DNA from 3 places in the Paenisporosarcina sp. P4_B8 genome. Region 1 is predicted to be linked to each of the others. Evidence: riboswitches for the same ligand, from Rfam matches in the RefSeq annotation. Region 1 holds a riboswitch; each other region holds the start of a gene.
The links. Region 1 has a riboswitch for lysine ahead of AC1DSK_RS12445 (aspartate kinase). Riboswitches for the same ligand answer to the same signal wherever they lie in the genome.

Region 1 (7,531 bases):
ACCGTAGTGTCACGGTTTAGAGCTGCGATAGAAGTAGTCAAAGGAATTCCTTTAGGACATGCGACTACACAGTTTTGAGAGTTACCACAGTTTGCAAGTCCGCCATCACCCATGATGGAATTTAGACGCTCGTCTCTATTCATGGCACCCGTTGGATGCGCATTCATAAGACGTACTTGTGATAATGGTGCTGGGCCCATGAAATCTGAATTTGTGTTTACGTTTGGACAAGCTTCCAAACAAACGCCACAAGTCATACATTTAGATAGTTCATATGCCCATTGACGTTTACGTTCAGGCATACGTGGTCCATCGCCTAGATCATAAGATCCATCAATTGGAACCCAAGCTTTAACTTTTTTCAATGAATCAAACATACGTGAACGGTCAACGATTAAGTCGCGTACAACAGGGAATGTTTTCATTGGTTCTAAGCGAATAGGTTGCTCCAATTTATCAACTAGAGCTGTACATGATTGACGTGGACGGCCATTGATGACCATCGAACATGCTCCACATACTTCTTCCAAACAGTTCATATCCCAGTTTACAGGTGTTGTGTGTTTACCATCTGTATTTACTGGATTACGACGAATTTCCATTAATCCAGAAATAACGTTCATATTTGGACGATAATCTAACTCGAATTTTTCCCAATACGGGGTAGAATCCGTAGAATCTTGACGAAGGATCTCAAAAACGACGGTTTTAGTTGCTGTTGCGTTCATGATTATTAATCCCCTTTCGATGAATAGTCACGTTTACGTGGTGGAATTAATGAAACATCTATTTCTTCATAATGAATGACCGGCGCTCCAGTAGCTGGATCAAAATTCGCCATAGTTGTTTTCATAAATTGCTCATCATCTCGTTCTGGGAAATCTGGCTTGTAGTGAGCACCACGACTTTCATCACGTAACAATGCACCTTGCGTAATAACGCGAGCTAAGTATAGCATATTTTTCAATTGACGCGCGAAAGTAGCACCTTGATTGGACCACTTTTGAGTGTCATTAATGTTGATATTATTAAATCTCTCAAGAAGTTCTTGAATTTTTTCATCAGTTGCTTGTAAACGGTCGTTATAACGAACTACTGTTACGTTATCTGTCATCCATTCGCCAAGCTCTTTATGCAAGACATATGCATTTTCAGTACCGTCAAGAGACATAATTTCATCCCATTTTTGTTGCTCTGCAGCCGTGTGTGCATCAAAAATTGTTGATGGCATATCTTCAGCATGAGTTTTTAGTCCACTCATATATTTAACTGCGTTAGGACCTGCAACCATTCCGCCATAAATTGCAGAAAGTAATGAGTTTGCTCCAAGTCGGTTTGCGCCATGTTGAGAGTAATCACACTCACCTGCAGCAAATAAACCAGGAATAGTTGTCATTTGATCGTAGTCAACCCATAGTCCGCCCATTGAATAATGGACTGCTGGGAAGATTTTCATTGGAAGTTTACGGGGATCTTCACCTGTGAATTTCTCATAAATTTCAATGATTCCGCCAAGCTTGATATCCAATTCTTTCGGGTCTTTGTGTGAAAGATCCAAGAATACCATGTTTTCGCCGTTAACCCCAAGTTTTTGGTTAACACACACATCAAAAATTTCGCGAGTTGCGATATCACGAGGTACCAAGTTCCCGTAACTAGGATATTTTTCTTCAAGGAAGTACCAAGGTTTACCGTCTTTATATGTCCAAATACGTCCACCTTCACCACGCGCTGATTCGGACATTAAACGAAGTTTGTCATCTCCTGGAATCGCTGTAGGGTGAATTTGAATGAATTCGCCATTTGCGTAGGTTGCACCTTGTTGATAAACAATTGAAGCTGCAGAGCCTGTATTGATTATAGAGTTTGTTGATTTACCGAAAATAATACCAGGACCACCTGTTGCCATGATGACAGCGTCACCACGGAAAGGACGGATTTCCATAGTTTTCAAGTTTTGAGCCATGATTCCGCGACAAACGCCGTCGTCATCTAAGATTGCACCTAGGAATTCCCAGTTTTCGTATTTCGTTACAAGACCGTCAACTTCGTAGCGACGTACTTGTTCATCAAGTGCATAAAGCAATTGTTGACCAGTTGTAGCGCCTGCGAAAGCTGTACGATGGAACATTGTTCCCCCGAAACGACGGAAATCTAATAACCCTTCAGGTGTACGGTTGAACATAACACCCATACGATCGAATAATCGAATGATTCCAGGTGCTGCTTCTGCCAATGCTTTTACTGGTGGTTGATTCGCAAGGAAATCCCCGCCGTATACTGTATCATCAAAGTGATTGTCAGTTGAATCGCCTTCACCTTTTGTATTTAATGCTCCGTTAATTCCGCCCTGAGCACACACTGAGTGTGAGCGTTTAACAGGAACTAATGAGAATAATTCTACTGTTGTTCCTTCTTCTGCTGCTTTCATTGTTGCCATTAAACCAGCTAGACCACCGCCGACAACAATCAATTTACTTTTTGCCATGATTCTTCTCACTCCTCTTTTTAATAGTAATCAAGCAATTTCAGAAACTTATTACACGAATGCAAGAAGTGCACGAACGCCGATTACTGTCAATGCTAAGAAGATACCGATCGTCACGTAAGTTGAAATTCGTTGTGACCTAGGTGATTGAGTGATACCCCAGCTTACCAAGAATGACCAAATACCGTTAGCTAAATGGAATGTTGCAGATACAACACCAACCACGTAGAATACAAACATTAATGGATTTGCTAATATATCAGCCATCATGTCAAAGTTAACTTCATCAGCACCAATTGCTTTTTGGAATCGTGTCTCGAATAAATGCCATGCGATAAACACGACTAGAATGACCCCGGTAATACGTTGCAAAACAAACATCCAGTTACGGAATGTACCAAAACGCTGTGTGTTATTTTTCGCAGTAAAGGCTATGTACAAACCATAGAACGCATGGAACATCAATGGAATGTAGATGACAAACCATTCTAAAAACAATACGAATGGTAAACTTTCCATGAAGTGAGATGCTTTGTTAAAAGCCTCTTCTCCTCTTGTAGCAAAATGGTTAACAACCAAATGCTGCGTCACGAACAATCCTACTGGAATGATTCCAAGTAAAGAATGTAAACGGCGCAAATAAAATTCACGATCTTTCGACAAGACTGTTACCCCCCTCAGTACTGAAAATAGGCAGACAAGATCAGACCTTCGTATGGAACGAAAGCAACATTGACTGCATATCTCATCATGGTACAATATTATGACATGTTTATTGTACTCCCATCATAAGGGAGCGTCAAGGCAAGGAAGCCCACTACATAAGGCAATTTAAATCAGGTAAATTCTCGGTGTTGTACTATTTTAACTACCTTGTCCATGAAAAATACTTATATTAAAAAAGTTTGAAGGCAATTAAGCTAGAAAGCGGGATTCAGATGACAATGACAGAGACAAAAACGGTACCCACTTTTGGTTACGAATTAATTCGAGATCACGTACTTTCGACAATTTTAGGGAAACACGAAGATGATATTTTATATTGGGCCGGAAAAGATTTAGCCCGCAAGTTCCAGATGTTTTCCATGGAAGAAACGACTTCTTTTTTTCAGGAAGCGGGCTGGGGCATTCTAACACTTGAACAAAGTACAAAAGATGAAGCATTTTATGTATTGACTGGAGAACCCGATGCCCTGCAGATCGAGAAACGATGTTTCCGCCTGGAAGCAGGATTCCTGGCTCAGCAGCAACAAAAACTGGGTGGTTTTATGACAGAATGCTTTGAAGAAAAACAACTGAAGAAAAACTCCGTTCAATTCCATGTGAAATGGGATCTAAAAGAAAAAGTTTAAAGCTTCATAGATTCGATAGTAAAAATCGAGTTGAAGCTGAAAAGAAAGCGGGCAGTCACTTCCAAATGGAGTGTCTGCCCGCTTTTTCAATCCCAATTCAATCTGTTATCCAATTGAGACTGATATTGTTTAAAAACATTACTATTTGTTTTGATTCCTTTTTGCGATAACATACGGTTCAATTGGGTGAGTCTTTGATTATATTGCTGTTCAAGTTCTGTTTTTTCACGTTGTGTGGCTTTTTTCATTTGATGCTGCAAGTCACTCATTTCTTCTTTCACGAACTGAGCTTCATCGTCATGCCCTGAGTTCTTCAAAATGCGCATTACCATACGAATGTCTTCTGGGTAATGGGCAAATTCATCCGGCGGCAACGGCTTCCCGGCTCCCGGCAAATTGTCAAACTGTCCATCACGTTGTGCTTTTTTAATTAAATCCTCCACGATATGCCAGTTCATTTATCTCACTGCCTCTCATGATGATTACGAAACTATTTTCATCATATCATGAAATGTTTTTATACTCGAACAACAGCTAATCCAAATTCATCATGCAATGCATTTGTGGCTTGTAGCATCGCACTTTCAGGTACAACAACCGAAACTTTAATTTCCGAAGTACTGACCATTTTCACCGGAATTCCTTCTTTGCGGAGGCGATCGAACATTTGAGCAGCAACCCCTGGATTTGAAACCATCCCTGATCCAACAATCGACACTTTGGCCAATCCAACTTCAAAATTGGTAGATTGGTATCCCAGCTCCGTTTTTTTACTTTCCAAGACTTGAACAGTTTCTGCATAATCTTCTTTTTTAATGGAGAAAGAAACACTTGGCTGCACGCCTTCCATAATGCTTTGAACAATGATATCAACGTTTACATGATGTTTTGCAAGAGTAGTGAAAATTTTGGCTAGTGAGCCGTTAAAAGGCACTTCATAGCCTACCGTAACCCTTACAATTTCCGGTTCGAATGCGACACCACGCACTATCAAGTTTTTTTCCATAGTAGGTTCCTCCAATAATATGGTTCCTGTATCTTCACTTAAGCTAGAACGGACACTTAGTGGCATGCAATAATTTTTAGCGAATTCCACTGCCCTAGGATGCAAAACCCCAGCTCCTAAGTTAGCAAGTTCCAGCATTTCGTCATAGGATAGCTCCTGCAATTTTCTTGCCCCATCCACATATCGAGGGTCTGACGTATAGATGCCATCGACATCCGTGTAAATATCACACTGGTCCGCTCCTAGCGATGCTGCAATTGCAACCGCCGTCGTATCCGACCCACCACGTCCGAGTGTCGTAATTTCTCCATACGTATCCATCCCTTGGAATCCGGCTACAACAACCACTTTTCCATCCGTCAAAGCCTGCTCCATACGAACAGTATCTATATGTTCGATTCGAGCATTGCGATGAACGGATTCCGTTCCGATTCCTGCCTGCCATCCCGTAAACGAAACCGCATCTTGCCCCATATGTTGAAGTGCCATTGTCAACAAAGCAATTGTTACTTGTTCCCCTGTTGACAGCAACATGTCCATTTCACGTTTTGAAGGTTCTGCTGATAAATCCCCAGCCAGACTCATTAATTCATCTGTCGTTTTCCCCATCGCTGATACGACTACTACGATTTCATGGCCTTTTGCTGTTTCACCGATTATGCGTTTTGCGACATTACGGATCCGTTCAGTGTTACCGACGGACGTACCACCAAATTTCATGACAATGCGACTCAATGTAAACTCTCCCTTATTTCCAAAGAAGCTAAAAAAGACAGCCTTATCTACGGGTAATCCGTGAAAAGCTGTCTCCATGCATGCACGTTCAAAAGAAGCGTCCATGTGAGATAGCCCTCCAGAATCGATTAGATTCTGACAATCCTGCATTTATTCAATGCAAAACCAGCACGACATCTGATACAGGATGTCGAACTTCGGCGAATTTCCCTTTCACTTTCCTTCAATGGATCTGTTCATCCTCGAGAAAGCTACTGTTGATTTCCGCGCCTCTATCACCACTTATTCGATGTTTGTTCAAAAGGAAGCGGATGCTCCTTATTGAACATACATCAGTGATTCAATTTCAGTGAGTCAAGAATATCATATACTCACTCTTTTGACAATGACTCATTTTGAAAATATTCAGACATGGATTCCGCGATTTGCAATGGCAAACCTGATTGTTTCAGCTCTTCCACAGATGCTTCTTTGATTCGTTTTACAGAACCAAAATGCTTCAACAACATTTTTTTGCGTTTCGGACCGATTCCTTCAAACCCATCCAAAGCGGAAGCAATCGTCTGTTTCCCACGCTGTTGCCGATGGAATGTAATCGCAAATCGATGCACTTCGTCCTGAATCCGTTGTAGCAAATAAAACCCTTCACTTGTTCGTTTCAAGGGAATGATCTGTGGGGGTTCCCCATATAACAACGAAGATGTCTGGTGCTTCGCATCCTTGGCTAATCCTGCAATCGGAATAGACAAACCGAGTTCATCTTCGATCACTTCACGGGCGATTTCCATTTGCCCTTTCCCACCATCAATGACAATTAAATCGGGAAGAGGCAATTCATCCTTCAGCACACGCGTATAACGTCTGCGAATGACTTCACGCATGGCTCCGTAATCATCATGACGGGCAGCTGTTTTCGTTTTGTATTTTCGATAGTCCTTTTTATTCGGTCTTCCATCAATAAACGATACCATTGCTGAGACGGCATCAGATCCATAAATATGTGAATTATCGAATGCCTCAATTCGAAGAGGAGGCGCAATATCCATTGCAATCCCCAGTTCTTCCACTGCACCAATCGTTCGTTGTTCCTGTCGGTCTAGGAGCTGGAATTTTTCACGGATAGCGATTTCTGCATTCTTTGTCGCCAGATCAATCATTTGTTTTTTCTGCCCACGACTCGGAGAAGCCACTTTTACTTCAAGAAGCTGGCTTGCCAGTTGCAAATCCACCGCACTTGGCAAATATACTTCTTTTGGTTTGATATGATTCGGTTTATCATAAAACTGACCGAGGAACGTCAGGAATTCATCTTCTGGATCTTGATATAACGGGAATAATGAAACATCTCGCTCGATTAACTTCCCTTGGCGTACAAAGAATACTTGCACACACATCCAGCCCTTATCGATGGCATAACCAAAAATATCACGATCGGTAAAATCATTGGTCGTCATTTTTTGTTTTTCCATAACCGTTTCAATATGTGTGATTTGATCACGGTATTCTTTTGCTCTTTCAAACTCTAAGTTCTCTGCTGCCGATGACATTTTTTCCGTCAATTCTTGTTTGACTTGCTGATAGCCACCGTTTAAGAACCGTGTGATTTCATCAATAATTTTTCTGTATGCGTCTTGCTCGATTGTTTTAACGCAAGGAGCTAGACACTGGCCCAAATGATAATACAAACAAACCCGATCTGGTAATGTCGGACATTTGCGTAACGGGTATAAACGATCTAGTAATTTTTTCGTTTCACTCGCCGCATATGCGTTTGGATAAGGACCAAAATATTTCCCTTTATCCTTTTTAACGATTCTGGTTGTTATCAATTTCGGATGATTTTCACCTGTTATTTTTATATAAGGATACGTTTTATCATCTTTGAGCATGATATTATATTTCGGATCATGCTTCTTGATTAAATTCAATTCCAGAATGAGAGCTTCAATA
Region 2 (7,531 bases), on a different contig from region 1:
AGGTTTCATGTTATTACCTCAATTTTATATATGTTTATTTTTTACATTGTTGTATGATTTATCTATACGCTTTAATGAGGGTGGTGTAACCGATGGTTAAGAATGAAAAGCTGACTATCGGCGTATTTCTTCTAGCAATTTCTGAAGGAATTTATTATACATTCAAGGCAAGGGATTATGTTTATATGGAAGACTACATGATTCACATTTCACTTTTAACCATGGTCATTTTTCAAACGTTTTTTTTGCACGTTTTTCTGATAGAGCCTACTCAACAAAAACGCAAGTATCGGGTACTTTTATTTCTATACGGGATATTGATTGGTTTACCGATTTACTACTTCGTCATACATCCTCAATATACATTTCATGATGCTCAATTGTTAATTGAACAAAAAGAAAACGTAGAGCTGCCGAACAAAGACAATGCTGTGAAATTCAATGTTGATGATTTTGGATGGAAACACACAAAAAAAATTCCTACACACGGCAACAATGAACTTTATTTTATCGCGGCTATTAAAGATGAAAAGATCTTATACTACACTTTCAATCCAAGAACAGGTGAATATTTCCTCTTCCAACCTTGAACAGCCATGAAACTAACCCGGAGTAAAATGAGCTACTCAAGGTTTTAAAGTTGTGAGTCCTTTTCTAATCAAATTTGCAGATACCGGTTTTTCCCCTAACTCACGAGACCAAACGGATAACTGGCCTATATGGTGGATTTCGTGCGCAATGGTGTGACGCATTACTTCTCCCCATGTGAGAATTTCGATGCTTCCATCCTGTCTGGTTTCTTGTAATTCGTTCATTTCCATATGGTTATCCCATGCATGGACAAACTCTCTTACGTCTTTTTGAAAGAGTGCATCCAATTCCTTCACCCGCTCCAGACTTTGATACTCGTCAAAACTCTCCTGGAAATCAGGCTTGCCTTGCAAGACACGAATCCAGCTCCACTCCACATCGATAATATGGAATAATGTGTGCAAAATCCCCCCCACTCCACCTGTCTGGACTTTTAATAATTCCTCCTGAGGTACGTCTTCACACCATTTGTACCATTCTTCTCTTACGACCCAGTTGTACTGAAAAAATGTCTTCATCTGTATTCTCCTTTCTCTTTCACTTAAATAAGTAATTCGCCAATCAATCGATAATTTCCTATCATATGAGCATTATTGTTTTTTTTGCATAGGCTAGAAAGATGCAAATAGAAGAGTTTTTGAGTTAGAAGGGATGAGAATCAATGTGTGGAATTACAGGATGGGTTCACTTTGAACGCGACTTGCGAACACAAGCATCTGTAGTTGAAAACATGACAAAAACATTGGCCAAACGCGGACCCGATGATGAAAATGTATGGTTAGAATCACATGCAGTATTTGGGCACCGACGATTGACAGTTGTTGATCCTATAGGTGGCAGGCAGCCAATGACGAAAGTACATCATGATACCCGCTATACACTTTGCTATAACGGAGAATTATATAACACGGAAGATCTTCGGAAGGAATTACTGCGAAAAGGCTATACCTTCTCTGGACACTCCGATACAGAAGTACTACTGACTTCCTACATTGAATGGAAAGAAAAGTGTGTGGAATATTTCAATGGCATATTTGCCTTTGCCATTTGGGATGAAAAGGATCAAAAAGTGTTTATTGCTCGCGATCGTTTAGGCGTAAAACCGCTGTTTTATACGGAACATGGCGGGGGCTTTCTTTTCGCTTCAGAAATTAAAGCTCTTCTTGCCCACCCAGATATGAAAACGCAACTGTCTCGCGAAGGATTAGCAGAAGTGCTGGCTGTGGGGCCATCCCGAAAACCCGGTTCCGGGGTATTCCATGGAGTGAAGGAATTGCGACCTGCTCATGCATTAACCGTTTCACGTCAAGGACTTCGAATTTGGCGCTACTGGAACGTCAAAAGTGAACATCACACAGATTCAGTGGATGAAACGGCAGAAAAAGTTCGTTTCCTCGTAACGGATGCCGTCGAACGTCAACTTGTATCAGACGTTCCACTCTGTTCCTTTTTATCAGGTGGGGTTGATTCCAGTGCCATTACGGCCATTGCAGCCAATCGTTACAAACTAGAAGCAAAAGGACCTCTTCATACTTATTCCATTGACTATGAAGACAATGCCAAGTTTTTTAAAGCAAATGAATTTCAGCCGAATGCCGATGGACCTTGGATTGATAAAGTCGTCAATACATTCGGAACCATGCATCACTCTTCCATCATTACGCAAGATCAACTAATAAATTATCTGACTGAAGCCGTGCATGTCCGTGATTTACCTGGTATGGCGGATGTCGACTCCTCCTTGTTGTGGTTTTGCAGAGAAATAAAAGAGGATTTCACAGTTGGTTTGTCTGGAGAGTGTGCGGATGAAATTTTTGGTGGTTATCCATGGTTTCACAATGCTAATGATTTAAATGGCACTGGTTTTCCGTGGATGCGCTCCACAACCGAGCGAGTTTCCTTATTAAAAGATGATTGGCGCAAAAAACTCAAACTCGAAGATTACGCACGTCAGGCCTATGAACAGAGCGTTGCCGAAACTCCTCGTCTCGATGGCGAATCAAGTCTTGAAGCAAAACGGCGAGAAATGTTTTATCTGAACATGGTTTGGTTCATGACAACACTTCTTGATCGTAAAGACCGTATGAGTATGGGAGCAAGCTTGGAAGTACGCGTACCATTTGCCGATCACCGGCTTGTCGAATATGCCTGGAATATTCCTTGGGAAATAAAAATGGCGGGAAATCGGGAAAAAGGTATCTTGCGAAAAGCATTAGAGGGCATGTTACCCGACGAAGTCCTTTACCGCAAAAAAAGCCCTTATCCTAAAACCCATAATCCGTATTACACCGACCGTGTCCAAGGCTGGCTGAAAGACATTCTGATAGACAAAAATTCGATTCTACATGAACTATTTGACAGTGACCGGTTGAATGAATTGGTTGAGTCGAAAGGAACTGCATTCAAAGTTCCATGGTTCGGTCAATTGATGTCTGGGCCACAGCTTCTTGCCCATCTCGCTCAAATGCACGTTTGGTATAAAGATAACAATATTCAATTGATTGATTGATTATTTCAACGAAAGAAAGAGCAGATTGAAGTCGAATTGACTCAATCTGCTCTTTTGTTATGACTTCATACCGGTATAAATTTGAATGGCATCTCTGAAGAATGCAGCCGTTCCTGGCTGTTCTTTATCATAGTAGGCAGTAAAGCGTTCATCATCCACATACATCTGCCCAAGTCCTGCATGTGCTTCCTTGCTATACTTTGGCCAATAGTACATAAGCCATTGTTTATGCAGTTCAGCGGCTTTTTGGGCTTTCTCACTTGCGGGATCTCCCGTCTTGAAAGCTTCCGCTAAAGTCATGGCAATTTCATTGGCAAGCTTTGTTACTTCATCATGTTGTGCCTGCGTCATGTTTTTTAATTTGCTATTTGATTGATTGACCGTGTCATCTCCATATTTCGCACGAATTTCTTTGCCGTATTGTTGTTCATTATCATCTACCATTTTTTGTTTGAAGCCTTCAAATTTCTCATCGTTCGTCATGGTACTTCTCCCTTCTGTTGAAGAAATCGATTTTTCCACGTTGGCAATCAGTAGATCGAGCTGCTTTCTTTTGTCGAGGAGTTGTGAACGATGATCATTCAAGGCTTTCACACCATCAAATGAAGGATTGTTCACGATTTGTTTGATGTGTTCGAGACTCAAACCCAGTTCTCTATAAAACAAGATTTGCTGTAACTTATTGACTTCCGCTTGGCCGTATATCCGATATCCTGATGAATTGATTCTCGCCGGCTTGAGAAGATTCATCTCGTCATAGTATCGCAATGTGCGTGAACTGATTCCCGACAATTTCCCTAATTTTTGAACTGTGTATTCCATCTCGTCACCTCCTCTTGATTTCATCGTACTCCTTGACGTTGCGTCAATGTCAATTGGAAAATCTAAAAAACTTGCAATAAGCTGAACTTTCGTACACTACTATAGTAAATCATTTCAATTGACTAATCATTTAAACGTATCTATATTAGTACAGTGAATAAATATAGCCCTCATCAGCTTAAGATGAGGTAGAGATCGCGATAAATAATAGTTACTTGAAAAAAAGTCAGAGAACAGAACTTGCTGATTTCAAGCGAAAGAATTTTTCGCAGAAGCACTGATCGCTCTGATTACTAATGCTGGGACTGGCACTGAATAAGTGCAGAACTGTCATAGTGATTGACCATGAAAACTATCTTTTTGTCTGATTCGGTTTTTGCACACCGTTTCTGAATGCGTTTTATGTATTTTTATTTTACAAATCATATTTTTTGGGTAGATAGAAGATGAACGAAAGGAGCATATGCTTATGAACACGAACAAAAAACTAGGTTTATGGATTTTAACTGCGTTAGTAGTTGGAAATATGGTGGGATCCGGCATTTTTATGCTCCCCCGCACATTGAGTGAAGTTGCAAGCCCTGCCGGTGTATTATCCGCTTGGTTGATTACGGGATTTGGAGTGTTGATGATTGCACTCGTGTTTGGCAATCTTGCATTGAGAAAACCAAATTTAACTGGTGGTCCACAGATTTATGCAAAGGAATTGTTTAAGCCGGGCAGTAACGCTTCCACGTTGTCAGGATTTATGTCTTCTTGGGGATATTGGATTGGTAATGTTGCTGGTAATGTTGCCATCATCACCACTTTTGCAGGTTATTTGTCCACGTTCTTCCCTATTTTAGTTAATCAGGCTGAACTGTTTACCATTGGTAACTTCACTTTAAAAATGGGGAATGCACTTACCTTTACAGTTTGTACATTATTGTTATGGGGTGTGCATTATATCATCCTAAATGGTCTAGAAAATGCCGGGAAGATAAATTTTGTTGCCACTGCCACGAAAGTAATTGGATTCATATTATTTATTGTAATTGGTCTATTTGCATTTCAAAAAGCGAACATTCTTCCTTTTGTAGCGCCGAGATATGATGAGCTTGGACAATCTATTGGTCTTTTGGGGCAAGTTAATGGTGCAGCAGTAGCAACTCTTTGGGCATTCGTTGGTGTTGAATCTGCCGTGGTATTTGCATCTCGTGCTAAAAAACCAATCGATGTTAAGCGTGCAACGACGATTGGACTACTTATTGCTCTTACCATTTATGTAGGGATCAGCACGCTAGTTTTAGGAATGTTAAGCCATGAAGCACTAATCGCTTCTGATAAACCACTTATCGATGCCATTTCAACTGTGTTGGGACCAGTCGGTGGAAAAATTCTTGCCGCCATCGGTCTGGTCAGTTTATTTGGTTCCACAATTGGTTGGGTTATGCTGAGTGCTGAAATTCCTTACCAGGCAGCTAAACAAGGTTTATTTCTCCCTTCATTCGCAAAAGTGAATAAGAAAGGGATACCCGTCTTTTCTTTGGTCATCACTAATTTAGTTGCACAGGTGTTCATATTCTCCACGGTATCAAATACGATAGCAGCCGCTTTTGATTTCATCATTATCGTCGCAACGCTGTCATATTTAGTTCCTTATTTCATTTCTTCTGCTTTCCAGTTGAAGCTGGTCTTTACTGGTGAAACATATAAAAATGGAAGAGGTAGAATTACGGATGGGATTATAGGAGTTCTTGCTACCCTTTACTCCATTTGGGTTATTTATGCAGGTACAGCCGACCTCAAGACTTTTACATTTGGTGTAATCCTATTAGCCAGCGGGATTCTGTTTTACAGTCGAGTTAAAAAAGCAAACAACAACATTTAATACCCAAAACGCCCACTTCATCTATGAAATGAAGTGGGCGTTTTTATGTAAATAAGCTTCAATCATAGTCATACATCCTGTTCTGCAATGAACCATGTATTTTATACAACCTGGAATGCGATTCTGTCTACCTGGACTGTCAATCTGTCTACCTGGAACCTCAAACTGTCTACCTGGAGGTATGCTATTTGAAAATACCCCAACCCTTTGCAACTATGAATGGGAATTGTATTTTATACAACCTGGAATGCAGCTCTGTCTACCTGGAACCTCAATCTGTCTACCTGGACACACAAACTGTCTACCTAGACCACATTCTGTTTCCCCAGAAGTAGCGAAGGTGGAGCAATATTCGAGTTTCATTAAAAAAGAGTGCTGTTTAGGCACTCCTTAAATCAGTCGGTATTTTTTAGGGGAAATTCGAGTGTATATAACCATCTTACTTTCGAGAGAATTTCCTATTTTACTAGCATTTTCTATGGTGGAAAGATGCACCGATGATAATTAGTAAAATGAAAAGAACTACAATTATTGCAAAAGTACTCCCGCCTCTACGAGAGCAGTGGTCGTATTGACCACCACATGGTCCATAGCCACCACATTGACCGTAACCGCCGCCGTAATAATCCATGATAAAGTCCCCCTTTCCTTCAAAGATTCTTATATGATATGAAGGGGATGATGAAGGACCTAGGGATTTAGCGGAGTAAATGAGCTTTTTTGTTTACTGAAATGATGATTCCTTTTACAATTTATAGGATATTCTTTGACAAAGACCATTGTGTGTGTAATAATAGTCAAGTTAACATGTAAGGTAACAATTAAGTTTTGAAATTCTGGCATCTACTCGATGTTTTTGATTAAACTTATTCACACTGGCGCGACTATAGGGTCGCAAGGACGTAAAAGAAGGTAGGGTTTACGTTGCTTAAGGAAGACACCCAGTGGACAAATGACCGCGGCACGGAAAGCAAGGAACACTTTCTTAGGAAATTATTCCCCGAATATTCGGGATGAAAAATTATCATTCAGACTTTATGTTATCTTATCTATATAAGGGACATGCCCAATCGGGTATGTCCCTTTTCCAATTTTAATTTGAAATCACAATAAAAGCCGCACCTACTGCCAGGTTCCCCTGGACTCGGTGCGGCTTTCTATTATTTATTCACCTAAATCCACGTTATGGTAGACTTGTTGAACGTCTTCTAGGTCTTCAATCGCATCAATCATTTTCTCGAATTGCGCTTGTGTATCTTGTTCAAGCGTGATGTCATTTTGTGCTAGCATCGTCAGTTCAGCAACTGTAAATTCAGTAATTCCTATGTTCTTGAATGCTTCTTGCACAGCATGGAACTGATCAGGCTCAGCATATACAATCACAGATTCCTCTTCTTCTAATACGTCACGCACATCAACGTCCGCTTCTACTAAAAGTTCAAATACTTCGTCTGCTGATTTGCCTTCAATCCCAATAACAGCCGTTGCGTCAAACATGTAAGCAACCGATCCACTTACACCCATGTTGCCGCCATTTTTACCAAATGCCGCGCGTACATCAGAAGCTGTACGGTTTACGTTGTTCGTCAGTGTTTCAACGATAACCATCGATCCGCTTGGACCAAAACCTTCATAACGAAGTTCATCGTAGTTTTCTTCCGAACCGCCTTTTGCCTTTTCAATCGCACGATCAATAATAGTTTTTGGCACACTGTACGTTTTCGCACGCTCAAGTACGA
Region 3 (7,531 bases), on a different contig from region 1:
CAAACGCCCAATCAAAAACGCACGGAAATATTCTACAATTTGCATGATGACCAAAGGTTTACTGGATAGCTCAATCACTTCTATTTTGCTTCTGGCTATCGTTGTGCCATTTGCAACACGGATGGATCCACCAACAGCAATAATTTTCCCATCTGCCGCAAGGACAGGTTTCATTGCTTTTAATAACGCATCCTGTTCCAATATGGAATCCCCGTCAATCGCACAAAAGAACGGGTAATTGGCTAAATTAATCCCACTGTTTAATGCATCTGCTTTACCGCCGTTTTCTTTGGAGATTACGACTAAATTAGGGAATATGGGAGATTTATACACTTTACGGATAGGCTTAGTATCGATATGCTTGCGAATTGCATGATCCACCACTACCAATCCGTACTCATCTATCAATTTGGAAAGAGTTTGATCTTTGGAGCCATCATCCACCACAATGATTTCATATTGTGGGTATTGCAAAGTCAATAATGATCGGACGGTACTGATGACCCCAATCTCCTCATTATAAGCAGGAACAATTATGGAAACGGGTATCGTACTTTCACTAATAGCCAAATCTTCCAGAGTCTCTTTTTTATCCAGTCTGCCTTCCCTTAACACTTTTCGTAAAGACAGTAGAAATAAGAAAACATAGCTTAATGCCGTAAAAGACATATAAATGATAATCATTAGCGCAAAAAATTGAAACAACCTAATCCAAATATCAGACATAAGACGGAACCTCTCTATCTAGCTTTAAACACTGAGATGCCATATCTCTGGCATACGGATCAGGATGGCTTTGTGAAAGTTCAAGCAGCTTGCTCTCACCAAATGTTTGCAATATAGCTTCTGCTGTTGAATAGCGAACCCACCAAACAGGATCTCCAAGAAACTCACTAAGTTCACTTTCAAATTGTGGTAGGGACAAGGCGCCTACAATTTTTGCTGCAAACATCCGCTCTTCCCAAATTTCGGACTTGAAAAATGGTTCCAGAAACTTGGTATCTGATAAGTAGCTCATCCTGAAAATGGCTTTCAATGCTTGAATGCGCATTTCCGGAAGTTCATGAAACAGTTTTTCCTCAACGAGTTGCAAATATTCCAGTTTCTTCGAAAGTCCAAAATACATTAACAAAGAACTGACAGCTTTTGAACTGCCATGAAGCGAAACATACTCAACTGCCTGTGGGATTACATCGTCAGGAAAGCGAGTAAACGCTGATAGAAAAACTGTTTCAGTCGCTGATTGATCTTTTTCTAAATACGCTAAAATGGACAAATCGCCTATGGCTGCCAAGGTACGTATCAATTGCTGCTTTTCTTCGTCATGAATTTTGATTTCTTCCAGTCTTCGTTTAAGAATGGGCTGTAAAGATTCCATTCGAAAATTTTCTATATAATATAGTGCATTTACACGAGCCGGCCAAGCCCCAGTATTCAGTACTCTTTTATAGTATGAACTTAAATAGTATGTAGCGCTCTCGCGAATCTTGTGCTGCAATCCTTCATCTGTTGTAATCGCCATACTATCACTGAACAATTTCTCTGCAACACGATACTCTTCAGGGGGAAGAGGGATATATACATCTTGATCATTATATAAATACTGAATAAACAAAGGCATGCTTTCTTTGTAAATATGGTCTTCATGTATTTCTCGCTTGTTTTTTTTCATTTTCTTGCTTGCTAAAAATAACAGCAGTAGCAGCTGGGAAAGAGCCAAAACAATAAATAGAATGATAAAAAAAGTAAGTAGGATATTCATAGGAATAACCTACTGACAAGACGCTGGATACGGGCCAATACCTCTTGTGGATGAAAAGGTTTCAGCATGTAGTCATCTGCGCCCGAATTGAGGGCGTGCAAAATATCTTGGTTATTTTTTTTGTCAGTCAACATAGCAATTAGCACACGTTCGGATTGTACTTTTTTCTTCACAATGTGCAGGACTTCTAATCCGTCCATTTTGGGCATTACACCATCCAGCATGACAACGTGATAATCCTGTGGTGTATACCAATTTGATTCCGTAAACTCAAAGCCGTCATTGTAGCTGTGGACACTAATATCAAAAGTATCCGATTGCCATGCAGAGAACTGCCTTTCAAGTAATGCCCGAACCATCGCATCATCATCAACGATATGTATCATTAAGCGGCTAGCGAGGGAACTGGCAAACGAATTTTCATCATACACATGGATGGAATTTCTGCCTGCTTTTTTGGCTTGTTGTAAAGCACGGTCAGCCTGCTTCAGCAAAGTTCCTTCGATATGAGTGGAAGGAAACCATTCCGATATCCCAGCTGAAAAGGTGATATTCCAAAGTTCTCGCATTTGTTCAGCGATATCTTCTACGATATTTGCAGCAACAAGAGCTGGTTTATGGCGAATCAATAGGACAAATTCATCACTACCAAAACGGAATACATCTATCTTTGTTCGTAGGGTCTGTTGGGCAATATGGACAAAAGATTGTAGCACTTCATTACCTTTTTGATGGCCATAAAGATTATTGAAATCTTTAAATAAGTCGAAGTCAATGAGAACAATTGAAAAAGATTCATTGGATATTTCGTAACGATTATAAAGAGAAGACTTGGTTATATAAAATTGTTTCCTGTTGTATGCACCAGTTAATTCGTCAACGAGTAATTTATTCGTAATCGACTTTCTAAAAGCCACGCGGTTTAATATAAAGGGAATGAAAATATCCAAATCAATCGGTTTGCTGATAAAATCTATTGCCCCTAGTTCATATGCGCGTATTCGATTTTCTTTTAATTGATTGGAAGAGATAATCGCGGTTGGTATAGATCGATCTCGTGAAATATCTTTGATTTCCAGCAATACATCAAATCCACTTTTATCGGGCAGGTTTGCTTCAATAAGCACGAGATCTGGATTGACGGTATGGAAATATTCAATTCCTTTTGAAGCGGTCGTTGCAATTAAAACAGAAATAGAATGTCGGTCAAAAGAATCTTTCATGTCCATGACAAAATCAATATTTGGGTCAATAAGTAAAATTAACACCTCATCCCGAGGTTGAGATCTAGATTCATTTAATGGAATGTGTTGATCCATATTGTGCACCTCCAAACTTTGAATCTTAATTATAACAAAATAGAGTAAATAGAAATACATGTTAGTATGGGTCAGGAAATCTTACTACACAATTTCAGATGACAAATAATCGAATAAGTCATGAAAATTCAAGATTTATGGAAAGCGAGTTAAAGAAACAACATAATGCATTTAGTGTAGTTATTTTAAATTATCAAATCACGTAAATAGGACACCGTTCGTAAGAAAGCAAAGACATTTTTAATTAGGCAAGAAGAAAAACAAAGAACAGTTAGCAAAAGCTAACTGCTCCATTTGGCTTCAAAAGGTTAGAGATTGTAGGATGATATCCAATTTTAGTTTCTGAAAATTTCAACTTGATAGTCCTTAGCAGAATTTACAATAGCACAGATTTTCTGTTGTTCATCGCCAGCGACATGTCCATCTAAATAAATTTCAGATGTCGCATACTCTCCTGAATGACTTATATTATTAATCACAACATCAACATTTTTTTCTTTTTTAAAGTATTCTATAGTCGCTAGTTTAGCTGTTTCTTTGGTTTCTGGCCACGCTTCTTTACTGAATTCATCTGGTGTACCGTAATCCATAATAAAATATACCCATGCAGCTAGGAGAAGTATCATAGCTCCACCAAATACGAATAAGCGCTTTAATAGATTTTTCTTCATTAACCTTCACCTTTCAATAGCGTTCTTACTTTGTTCACATGACCACTTTGTTCAAGTCTTTTCATTACGAGCGTTTACTCCTCAAAACTTTATTTTATGCTTGTTTATTATACTATTCTGGTTCGTTAGCTATTATCTTATTACGTGACACTCACATTACAATTTTGTATGTTGTTGATGAACGTCGGGTTGTTGCGTCGAATGCTGTTCCCCATAAAAATCTCGTAATGTGTAATTAAATCAAGTTAATACAGAAATAGGAATTCAAATGAAATAATGGGGCTGCCTATTGTAGCAACCCCTATCTATGAAACCGTTGGCGATGTCATGCCACGGTTTTTTTGTTGATCTCCACTATTTCATCCATCATTTTTCATTGTCTCTTCCATTACGGATCGCAGGTTATTGCCTCATCCGGATGTGATAGGCATACTTGTGTTGTGTTGGGTTTCCCAAAGTCTGTGCTGTCTTTGGTGATAACGATAGCATAATGGAAATATATATATCATTTAGCTTTTGATAGAAGAAATGGTGACTCAACATATGCTAATAGGTTAAATACTAGATTTTTAGATTGGTTGACAGATAATTTCTGTTGTTGTAGACTGTTGATGTTGTTGAAAGACTGATTAACACAATTGAATACAACCTCACTTATATGGTGAGGTAGAGGCGCGATATTTAACAGTCCTTAGAGGAGTTTGAGAAAGCTTTGATTCTAGGGAGAAGGAAATGTCGCCGAAGTGAGTAATATTTCTCGGTATTACTTGCTGGGTCTGTAGTTAAGAACTGCAGGACTGTCTCAATAAACATCCCGGTTTATTGAGTGTGCTATCTCATTTGGGAAAAGTAGAGGATTTAGGGCAACTACGCATATTGCGACCTGAGTTCATCTCAGGTCTTTTTTTTGTGGAGTTGGCCTTTTTAGTCTATAAAGACGAAGTAAAACATATAACAAACAAAAGGGGAGAACTAGACATGAGAAAAAAATCAGCCATATTTTTAACGATATTCCTTTCTACCATTTTGCTTTTAACAGCTTGTGGGACAAGCAGTTCAGAGAAAACAGGTTCATCAGAAAAGAAAGATCCATTCATAGTAGGTATGGAAGCAGGATATGCGCCATTCAACTGGACTCAAATGGATGATGCAAATGGCGGAGTGAGAATTGACGGAAATGCTGAATATGCAGGTGGCTATGACGTTGAAATTGCAAAACGAATCGCTGACAAGCTAGGTAAAGAATTAGTCATTGTCAAAACGGAATGGGACGGTCTTGTTCCAGCATTGGTTTCTGGCAAGATCGATGCCATCATTGCTGGCATGTCACCAACAGCTGAACGCAAAGAGTCAATCGATTTTTCGGACAACTACTATACTTCAGAGTTGGTCATGGTTGTTAAAAAGGGCGGGAAATATGAGGACGCCGCTTCAATCCATGATTTCAAAGGAGCAAAAGTAACGGCACAATTAAATACATTCCACTACTCCGTGATCGATCAAATCAAAGGTGTGAAAAAGCAGACTGCTATGGATAACTTCCCGGCGATGCGTGTAGCACTTGAATCAGGAATGATTGATGGATATGTATCGGAACGCCCAGAAGGATTCAGTGCTTCCGCAGCTAACGACAACTTCGCTATGGTTGAATTTACAGATGGTTTCGAGACTTCTGTAGAAGACACGACAACTGCAGTCGGATTGCAAAAAGGCAGTGACTTGACAGAGAAAATCAATGAAGCACTCGCAGAGATTTCAGATGAAGAACGTCAGGAAATCATGGATAACGCAATTAAAAATCAACCGGCAGCACAATAAGTAACAACGTGATACCGGCTGCAATAGCAGCCGGTTTTAAGTTGTCCAAGGAGGACAAAGATGAGTACTGAGTGGATTATGACGATTTTATCTAATAACTGGCCGATGTTCATTCGTGGAGCAGGTATGACACTCTTGATTTCCATTATCGGGACAATTCTTGGGGCAATCATTGGATTGCTGATTGGTGTCATCAAAACGATTCCAATGCCTGAACGAGGGGCTAAAAAATGGCTATTAAAAATTATTAATACAATTTTATCTGTATATGTTGAGTTTTTCCGCGGCACGCCAATGATCGTGCAAGCCATGGTTATCTTTTATGGATCGGCCTTGGCATTTGGCATCAGCATGGACGTATTGTCTGCGGCCATCTTCATCGTATCGATCAATACAGGAGCGTACATGGCAGAGATTGTCCGTGGGGGAATAGTGTCCGTCGATAAAGGCCAATTCGAAGCATCTCAGGCAATCGGCATGAATCATTTCCAGACGATGATCCATGTCGTCCTGCCGCAAGTCATTCGTAACATTTTGCCGGCAACAGGCAATCAATTTGTCATCAATATTAAAGATACGGCTGTACTTAACGTCATTGGCGTTACCGAGTTGTTTTTCCAAACGAAATCAGTGGCAGGAAATAACTTCAGATATTTTGAATCGTTCTTTGTTGCCTGTGTCCTGTATTTCATCATGACGTTCACCGTCACATTAATCCTTCGATATGTGGAACGGAAACTGGATGGACCTAAAAATTACAGCATGATTGGAATGCCGGAAAATGTACTTGGTACAACAAAAAACGGTAACCGATAAGAAAGGAGAAGTTCACATGGAAGTAGTTATTGATATACAGCATCTAAGCAAATCTTTTGGATCCCATGAAGTATTGCGCGACATTGACTTCTCGGTAAATAAAGGGGAAGTGGTCTGTGTCATTGGTTCTTCGGGATCTGGAAAGTCCACTCTTCTGCGCTGCATTAACCTATTGGAAAAACCGAGTGGCGGACAAATCATTTATAATAATGAAAACATTTTGGATAACAAGCATGATATCCATGCTTACCGAACAAAACTCGGAATGGTCTTCCAGCAATTCAACTTATTCAACAATCATAATGTCCTCAACAATTGCGTCATTGGACAAGTGAAAATTTTGAAACGCTCAAAGGAAGAAGCGGAAAAAATTGCGATGAAATACCTGAAAGTCGTTGGGATGGATCGATATATCAACGCGAAACCAAGCCACTTGTCAGGCGGTCAAAAACAGCGTGTAGCAATTGCACGTGCACTTTCAATGGAACCAGACGTCATGCTGTTTGATGAACCAACATCAGCACTAGATCCTGAGATGGTAGGAGAAGTTCTTAAAGTCATGAAGGAACTTGCCGAAACAGGTCTTACCATGCTAATCGTCACGCATGAGATGGAATTTGCGAAGGAAGTTTCAGACCGTGTCGTATTTATGGACAAAGGTGTTATTTGTGAAGTGGGAAGTCCAGAGCAAATTTTCAATAACCCAACACAAGAACGTACAAAAGAATTCTTAAAACGAACATTAAAAAAGATGTAAATTAATCTTTTCTAAATCATAATTACATGACAAAAAAGGGATATCCGATTACTGGATGTCCCTTTTCTTATTGTCTCTCAAGTACAGCAAATCTATGATTTTAATCGTTGAATATATTAAATGAGTTTGATTTTGATGTTGCGCTTAATGTGAAATCACGATTTGATTGAGGCTTTTATATTTATTTTCAAATAAAAATCATAGCTATTTCTTTTTTGGACATCTTATTAGAAAGAAAATGTTGTATGAGGTGATATCTATGATTATTGAAAGGTCGTCTAAGTGGAAAGAAGGCTTCATTAATCGATTGGAAAATCGTGAAGCTTGGGATAACTGGACGCTATATAAGATGAGTTATGACGTAGTAAAGTCGAACTTGATTACCGAA

Region 2: linked by a shared signal. The riboswitch ahead of AC1DSK_RS04265 (amino acid permease) and the one ahead of AC1DSK_RS12445 (aspartate kinase) in region 1 are both predicted to bind lysine.
Region 3: linked by a shared signal. The riboswitch ahead of AC1DSK_RS15755 (transporter substrate-binding domain-containing protein) and the one ahead of AC1DSK_RS12445 (aspartate kinase) in region 1 are both predicted to bind lysine.

The regions. Positions count from the first base shown of each region.
Region 1 is NZ_JBFUHX010000012.1:84,031-91,561, reverse strand. Features, by position in the region: gene sdhB (succinate dehydrogenase iron-sulfur subunit) at 1-728, opposite strand, end outside; gene sdhA (succinate dehydrogenase flavoprotein subunit) at 734-2,488, opposite strand; gene AC1DSK_RS12460 (succinate dehydrogenase cytochrome b558 subunit) at 2,540-3,151, opposite strand; gene AC1DSK_RS12455 (YslB family protein) at 3,427-3,840, shown strand; gene AC1DSK_RS12450 (DnaJ family domain-containing protein) at 3,927-4,298, opposite strand; gene AC1DSK_RS12445 (aspartate kinase) at 4,358-5,581, opposite strand; lysine riboswitch at 5,685-5,864, opposite strand; gene uvrC (excinuclease ABC subunit UvrC) at 5,953-7,531, opposite strand, start outside.
Region 2 is NZ_JBFUHX010000003.1:103,593-111,123, reverse strand. Features, by position in the region: gene AC1DSK_RS04290 (GNAT family N-acetyltransferase) at 1-9, opposite strand, end outside; gene AC1DSK_RS04285 (hypothetical protein) at 93-590, shown strand; gene AC1DSK_RS04280 (DinB family protein) at 627-1,109, opposite strand; gene asnB (asparagine synthase (glutamine-hydrolyzing)) at 1,253-3,100, shown strand; gene AC1DSK_RS04270 (MerR family transcriptional regulator) at 3,158-3,922, opposite strand; lysine riboswitch at 4,104-4,285, shown strand; gene AC1DSK_RS04265 (amino acid permease) at 4,392-5,792, shown strand; gene AC1DSK_RS04260 (YjcZ family sporulation protein) at 6,259-6,423, opposite strand; gene AC1DSK_RS04255 (YebC/PmpR family DNA-binding transcriptional regulator) at 6,957-7,531, opposite strand, start outside.
Region 3 is NZ_JBFUHX010000022.1:31,422-38,952, forward strand. Features, by position in the region: gene AC1DSK_RS15735 (glycosyltransferase family 2 protein) at 1-726, opposite strand, end outside; gene AC1DSK_RS15740 (HEAT repeat domain-containing protein) at 719-1,762, opposite strand; gene AC1DSK_RS15745 (GGDEF domain-containing response regulator) at 1,759-3,081, opposite strand; gene AC1DSK_RS15750 (phosphoglycolate phosphatase) at 3,417-3,752, opposite strand; lysine riboswitch at 4,412-4,594, shown strand; gene AC1DSK_RS15755 (transporter substrate-binding domain-containing protein) at 4,731-5,570, shown strand; gene AC1DSK_RS15760 (amino acid ABC transporter permease) at 5,631-6,386, shown strand; gene AC1DSK_RS15765 (amino acid ABC transporter ATP-binding protein) at 6,403-7,143, shown strand; gene AC1DSK_RS15770 (DEAD/DEAH box helicase) at 7,403-7,531, shown strand, end outside.